3 regions of the Ornithinimicrobium panacihumi genome follow, and region 2 is predicted to be linked to each of the others. Evidence: riboswitches for the same ligand, from Rfam matches in the RefSeq annotation. Region 2 holds a riboswitch; each other region holds the start of a gene.
What was found. Region 2 has a riboswitch for thiamine pyrophosphate ahead of thiD (bifunctional hydroxymethylpyrimidine kinase/phosphomethylpyrimidine kinase). Riboswitches for the same ligand answer to the same signal wherever they lie in the genome.

Region 1: it holds a riboswitch for thiamine pyrophosphate, as region 2 does, so the genes downstream of both, ACTMMA_RS11330 (thiamine ABC transporter substrate-binding protein) here and thiD (bifunctional hydroxymethylpyrimidine kinase/phosphomethylpyrimidine kinase) in region 2, are expected to answer to the same signal.
Region 3: it holds a riboswitch for thiamine pyrophosphate, as region 2 does, so the genes downstream of both, thiO (glycine oxidase ThiO) here and thiD (bifunctional hydroxymethylpyrimidine kinase/phosphomethylpyrimidine kinase) in region 2, are expected to answer to the same signal.

The regions. Positions count from the first base shown of each region.
Region 1 is NZ_JBQGWG010000011.1:10,997-13,247, reverse strand. It holds gene ACTMMA_RS11340 (SDR family NAD(P)-dependent oxidoreductase) at 1-431, opposite strand, end outside; gene ACTMMA_RS11335 (DUF4235 domain-containing protein) at 560-838, opposite strand; TPP riboswitch at 876-980, shown strand; gene ACTMMA_RS11330 (thiamine ABC transporter substrate-binding protein) at 1,030-2,208, shown strand; gene ACTMMA_RS11325 (ABC transporter permease) at 2,184-2,251, shown strand, end outside.
Region 2 is NZ_JBQGWG010000009.1:41,993-44,243, forward strand. It holds gene ACTMMA_RS10045 (DUF6924 domain-containing protein) at 1-296, opposite strand, end outside; gene ACTMMA_RS10050 (DnaJ family domain-containing protein) at 420-1,067, opposite strand; TPP riboswitch at 1,146-1,283, shown strand; gene thiD (bifunctional hydroxymethylpyrimidine kinase/phosphomethylpyrimidine kinase) at 1,275-2,165, shown strand; gene ACTMMA_RS10060 (TenA family protein) at 2,162-2,251, shown strand, end outside.
Region 3 is NZ_JBQGWG010000004.1:144,281-146,531, forward strand. It holds gene thiO (glycine oxidase ThiO) at 1-1,201, opposite strand, end outside; TPP riboswitch at 1,192-1,314, opposite strand; gene thiE (thiamine phosphate synthase) at 1,376-2,035, shown strand; gene ACTMMA_RS06150 (FMN reductase) at 2,088-2,251, opposite strand, start outside.

The DNA of each region.
Region 1 (2,251 bases), on a different contig from region 2:
ACCTCGCGGCGGACGGCCCTGCGGTAGCGGTAGGAGCGGACGACGAAGCGTCCGGCGAGCATCAGGATCAGCGCGACGGCCCCACCGACCGCCGGGACGGACCGGGGCACGACATAGGGCTGGATGAGGATCGCCCATACGCCGAGCGCGATGCTGGTCAGGAGGGCAGCGCGGGCGACCGCGATGACCTCCTCGAAGGAGCCGCGCACGTGCTTGACGAGGTAGGGGCCGTGGATGATCCCGGCGAGGATGTGTATCCCGGCGGCCGCACCCGCCACGATCCAGGTGTTGGGGACCAAGGTCCGCTCAAGGTCGTACTGGAAGCGGATCCACACGCTGACCAGGACTGCGAGGAACCACGTCACCGCGTCGCCGAACGCCCACAGGAACCGCACGAGCGGCTCGGCAGGGCGCCAGGGCATACGGGACATTCGAGCAACCTCACGGGGGGACGTCAGGAGATTTCGGTTCCTGATGCTCCCAGAGACTCATCCGTTGTGCAAGAGGCGAATGCTAATCAATGTTGTTGCTGTGGCGTGTGCGACACGCCGGGGGGAGATCAGCTCTCGTCGGCGATCTGAGCGGACGACTTGCCCTGGGCCGCGCCGAGGACCTTGGTGGTCTGCCGGTTGGCGAGCATCCTGGCCAGGGCGATGAGGGCTCCGGAGAGGATGGCGAAGAGGATCGCCTCCTTGATGTCGATGTCCGGGTCGTCGGGGTTGTCGGGAACCTCCTTGCCCGTCACGAAGGACCAGGTGCCGTCGGTGGCCTTCTTGGCGATGAAGCTGGCGGCCAGGGCCGCTCCGGTCGTGGCGAGCTTGGCGACGATGTTGCTCATGGGCTCGATCCTGCCACAGAGGCTGTTAGGGTCGAGACCGAAACGACAGGGGAGCGCACACGCGCTGAGAGTGCGGCACCCGCCGCAGACCCTCGAACCTGCTCCGGCTAGCACCGGCGAAGGAAGTCGACTCTCACGGACCCGGCACCCGCCGCGTCCTTCCCCTCCTTGCACCTTGAGGAGGATGCACCATGCGGACGACCCGCACCCTGGCTGCTGCGGCGGCCCTGGCCCTGACCCTGAGCTCCTGCACGCTGATGGGCTCCGACGACGAGCCGACCGGCACCACCCCGGCCCCTGCGCCGGCACCCACCACCGGCGCTGCCGAAAGTGAGGGCGCCGATGACGGCAGCGCCACGTCCGAGCCGGGCGAGGCGGCAGCCACCACGACGGAGGCGCCCTCCGAGCCCGGCACGGTCACCCTCATCACCCACAGCTCCTTCAATGTCCCCGACGAGCTGGTCGAGGACTTCGAGGCCGACACCGGTTATGAGTTGCAGGTCCAGCAATCCGACGACGCTGGGGCGCTGACCAACCAGCTGGTCCTCACCAAGGGCAGCCCGGTGGCCGATGTCGTCTTCGGCATCGACAACACCTTCGCCACCCGCGCGATCAACGAGGAGGTGCTTGCCGCATACACCCCCGAGTCCTTGCCTGAGTCTGCGGAGGAGCACGCGCTCCCCGACGGCGGTGACCAGTTCCTCACCCCGGTCGACTACGGCGACGTGTGCGTCAACATCGACCACGTCTGGTTCGCCAACGAGGGCATCGCCCCGCCGGCGACGCTTCGGGACCTGACCAAGGAGGACTACAAGGACCTCTTCGTCACCCCCGGCGCCACGACCTCCAGCCCCGGCCTGGCCTTCCTGCTCGCCACCGTCGGCGAGTTCGGCCCCGGCGAGTGGCAGGGCTACTGGGAGGACCTCATGGCCAACGGCGCCAAGGTCACCAGCGGCTGGACCGACGCCTACACCGTCGACTTCACCGCCGGCGGCGGCGACGGCGACCGGCCGATCGTCCTCTCCTACGCCTCCAGCCCGCCCTTCACCATCCCCGAGGGCGGCTTCGAGCCGACCACCTCCGCGCTGCTGGACACCTGCTTCCGCCAGGTTGAATACGCCGGCGTCCTCGAGGGCGCCGCCAACCCCGAGGGTGCGCAGGCCGTCGTCGACTGGCTGATCAGCCCCGAGGTCCAGGCCTCGATCCCGGACAACATGTACATGTATCCCGTGGACGCCGAGGTCGACCTGCCCGAGGTGTGGGCGGAGTGGGCCCAGGTAGCTGAGCAGCCCATCGTGGTGCACCCCGGTCAGATCGAGTCCGAGCGTGAGAGCTGGCTGCGCGAGTGGGCAGACATCGCCACCGGCTGACCAGACCGGGGCTGGCGCTGACCGCGCTGGCCCTGGTCCCGAT
Region 2 (2,251 bases):
ACCTGCTCGTTGAAGGGGTTCAGGTCCACCAGGAGCAGCGTGTGGTCGACCATCGTCCGGGTGTCAACGACGACCACCGCGGTGAGGTAGTCCTCCTCGTCCAGCCGCGCCACATCCTCGGCAGACAGGTCCGTCAGCTCCTGGCTCTCGACCTGAGCCAGGGTCGCTCCCCCGCGCCACTCGTCCAGCGGGTAGCGCCTGGTGGCTGCGGCCAGGGCCCGACGCCATGCCTCGTCGTGGCCGTAGTCCGTGCGCAGCAGGAGCAGGCCGTTCATCGGCCCTGCAGGCAGTCTCATGGGCGAAAGACTAGGGCCCGGCGGGCCCCTGCTGACGGGCAGCTTGGGGTCGGACGGGCAGCGTCGGGCCAGGCGGGCAGCGTCGGGTCACACGGGCAGCTTGGGGTCGGCCAAGCAGTTGGGTCAGCGGTCCGTCAGGCCCCACCAGCGCCTGCGACCCCTTCGTGGGGTAGGTGCGACACCTGCAACGGCGTCCCGGTCGGCCGCGGTCGGGTCCTGCGGCTCGGTGGTAGCTGGTGATGCGGCGGCCCGGAGCTCACGCCAGGCCTCCACCATCTCGTCCACGTCGACGCGGCCCACGATGGGTGGGGACTGCGCGCCGGCGTGGGGGCGGCGACGGTCGGCCAGGACCCGCTCGTTGAAGTCCTCCAGCCGCTCCCGCACGGCCGTCTCGGTGTCCAGCTGCACGAGCGACTCCGGGAAGCCAGCCTTCTCGCGTCGCAGCTGCATGACGCCCGGCATCGCGTCGGACAGGTCGAGCTTCTCCCGCTCGATGAGACTCTTGACCCACCAGTCCGGGTCGGTGCGGGTGTCGACGTCGCGCAGGGGCTTGCCGGCCCCGGGCAGGTCGGAGAACTTCCCCTGCCGTTCGGCCTGGGCGATCGTCTGGTCGACCCAGCTCTGCACGGCGTGGGCGGTGGCCGCCGCCGGCGGACGCTTCTTGATGACGCCCTGGTCGGCGAGCTGCTCCCGGGCCTTGGGCGCGCCTGGGCGTTCGCCGGGCGTGCCCCAGGTGGGACGGCCGTCCGGGCGCTGGTCGTCGTCGGTCATGTGAAGCACCTCCTGGACTCCCAGACTCTCACGGGCACCCCACCGGCCACCGCCCGAGGCGGCCATGGCTATGGTGGGCCGCACGACGCGGGGTGCCGCCCACGGTGGGAACTCAGGTGAGAGCTTCATCTGAGAACCCATGGTGGAGCGGCTGAGATCACACCCGTCGAACCTGATCTAGCTCGTACTAGCGAAGGGACGTCGCCGATGCCCGGCACTCCATCCTTGCCACCCCCTGACCGCCTGCCCGTCGTCGCCACCCTCGCGGGGTCCGACCCCTCCGGCGGTGCCGGCATCCAGGCCGACCTGAAGACCTTCAGCGCGCTGGGCGCCTACGGCTGCGCGGTCATCACCTCCCTGACCGCCCAGAGCACGATGGGCGTCACGGGCGTCCACGCCGTGCCGCCCGCCTTCGTCCGCGAGCAGGTCGAGACCCTCGTGGCCGACGTGACGCTCGACGCCGTCAAGATCGGCATGCTCGGCACCGCCGAGATGGCCGGGATGGTCGGCGAGCTGATCGCCGAGGGGCTGCTCCCCCGCGTCGTGCTCGACCCGGTCATGGTCTCCACCGCGGGCAGCCGCCTGCTGGACGAGGACGCCGTCGAGGCCGTCCGCGCACTCCTTCCGCACGTCGACCTCATCACGCCCAACCTGCCCGAGGCGGCGGTCCTGCTCGGCCGCGACCTCCCGGAGGCGAGTGGCGCGCAGAGGGGCGAGACCGCATACCCCCTGTCCGTCGGCGTCGCAGACCAACGCGACCTGGCGCAGGAACTCGTGGCGCTCGGTGCCCGACGCGTCCTGCTCAAGGGCGGGCACGCGGGCGGGCCGGAGGCCGTGGACGTCTACGTGGACAGCGTGACCGGCGACGTCCTCGAGCTGACGGCCCCGCGCGTCGCGACACGCAACACCCACGGGACGGGCTGCACGCTCTCGTCGGCGATCACCGCGCTCCTGCCCCATCGCGCGACGTGGCCCGAGGCGGTCGCCGACGCCAAGACCTGGCTGACCGGTGCGCTCCAGCACGCGGATCGGCTCTCCGTGGGCTCCGGCCCCGGACCTGTCCACCACTTCTACGATCTCTGGAGGGATCACGCATGAGCTTCACCACGCAGGCCTGGGAGCGGATCGCGCCCATCCGCGCCGCCATCGACGAACTGCCGCTGCTCACCACGATGGAGGACGGC
Region 3 (2,251 bases), on a different contig from region 2:
CGATGGCGTGGCGGTGGGTGGCGTGGTGGTGGGTGGCCGGCCGGAAACGCAGGGGGTCGAAGGGCGTCAGGTCGGGCAGCTCGGGCAGGGCGTCCGCGGTGACGGCATCGGTGAGGCCGAGCAGCCGGGTCACGGCCGCCGCGATCGCCGGGGCGAGCAGGATGCCGTTGCGGTAGGTCCCGGTCGCCACGACCAGCCCCTCCGCCGGCAGGCGGCCCAGCAGCGGGGCGTTGTCGGGCGTGCCGGGACGCGGCCTGGCAACCACCTCGGCCAGCTCGCACTCGGCCAGCGCGGGCACGATCCTGATGGCGTCGCTGAGCAGCTCGTGCAGCCCGCCGACGTGGACACCAGCCCGACCGTCCTCCCGCGAGGTGGCGCCGAGGACCACGCTGCCGTCGGCCCGCGGGACGAGATAGACCGGCCGCCCCACGACCCTCCCCCGCACCGAGCCGGCCAGGACCTGGTCCGTCCGGGCCGGCGGGCGCAGGCGCAGGACGTCCCCGTAGACCGGCCGCAGCGCCCCGGTCAGGTCGGCCCCGAGCCCCTCGAGGTCCTTGGCCGCGACCGCGTTGGCGACCACGACCGCGTCCGCCTCGAGGGTCGTGCCGTCCTCCAGCCGCACCCCGCGGACCGGCGCGGACGGGTCGCCCGAGTGCAGGATCCCGGACGCCCGCGCGGGCACATGCGCCTCCGCCCGGGCCGCAGTGAGCGCCTCGAGCAGCGCCGACCCCAGCGTCCGCGGATCGACCTGGTGGTCCCCCTCGGCGAGCACCGCGCAGGAGATCCGCGGGGAGAGCAGCGGCTCCCGGCGCCGAGCCTCCCGGGTGGTCAGCAACTGGGAAGCGAGGCCGAGCCCCGTGCTGAGCCGGTGCAGATCGGTCAGCGCCTCCCGGTCGGCGGCGTCGGCGCCCACCACGAGGGTGGGGGTGGTCCGGTGGCCGAGCTCCTCCGTCCCCTGCCCGAGCGCCTCCGCCACGTCCTCGACGAAGGCGGGGTATGCGGTGGCGCCCGCGAGGCACAGCCTCCCCAGCTCTTCCTCGCGGTAGTAGGTCTCGGTGACCGCGGCGAGCATCCCCGCCGCCGCGTAGGTCGCTCCCTGACCGGGAGCAGGGTCGACGACGGTGACCTCGGCCCCGCCGCGGTGCAGGGTCCAGGCGGTGGCCAGTCCGACCAGCCCGGCCCCGATCACGACGACTCGCACGCCATCCTCCCTCCGCCGGCATGACCCGGACAGGTTCGAGCGGTCGGCGAGACGTTCGCCCTCTCAGCCACCGTGCACCTGACCGGTGCGGCGTGGCTCCCGCGGATAGGGCCACCACCCTACGCGAGGGGTGATGGACCCGGGGCGCCGCCGGGGTGGCGTACGGTGCCGCCCATGAACCGCATACCTTCCTCCCCCTCGGACGCCGTCCGCGCGCGGCTGGACCGGTCACGGCTCTACCTGTGCACCGACGCGCGGCGGGAGCAGGGCGATCTGGACGCCTTCGTCGCGGCCTGCTTCGCGGGCGGGGTGGACATCATCCAGCTGCGGGACAAGACCCTGGAGGCCGCCGAAGAGCTGGAGCTGCTGGAGGTCCTGGCCCGGCGCGCGCGGGAGGCGGACGCGCTGTTCAGCGTCAACGACCGCGCCGACCTGGCGGTCCTCTCGGGGGCCGACGTGCTGCACGTCGGGCAGGGGGACCTCACGCCCGCCCAGTGCCGCCAGCTGGCGCCCGGCGCGCTGGTGGGCCGGTCCAGCCACGACGTGACACAGATGGCCACGGAGCGGGACGAGCCGGCGGTGGACTACCTCTGCACGGGTCCGGTCTGGGCCACCCCGACCAAGCCCGGCCGACCCGGGGTGGGGCTGGACCTGGTGCGGGCGGCCGCCGAGGGCCCGCAGGCCAAGCCGTGGTTCGCGATCGGCGGGATCGACGAGTCCAACCTCGGCGAGGTGCTGGACGCCGGCGCCACACGGGTCGTGGTCGTGCGGGTGCTCACCGGCGCCGACGACCCCGAGTCCGTCGCCCGACGGCTGCGGTCACGCCTGGGCTGAGCCGCGTCGCCGGCCGAGGGGGCCCGTCAGCCGACCGGCCCAGAGGGGCCCGTCAGCCGCCCAGGCCCCGCAGCATCTCCTCGAAGGGCGTGACCTCCTGGGACACCTCGGTGCCGGAGGTGCGGCGCCGCGGCCCGTCGAGGTCGCGGTCGTTGGGCGCGAAGCCGGCGACCGCGCCGGACTCGGCCACGACCAGTGCCGCCAGCTCGGAGGCTG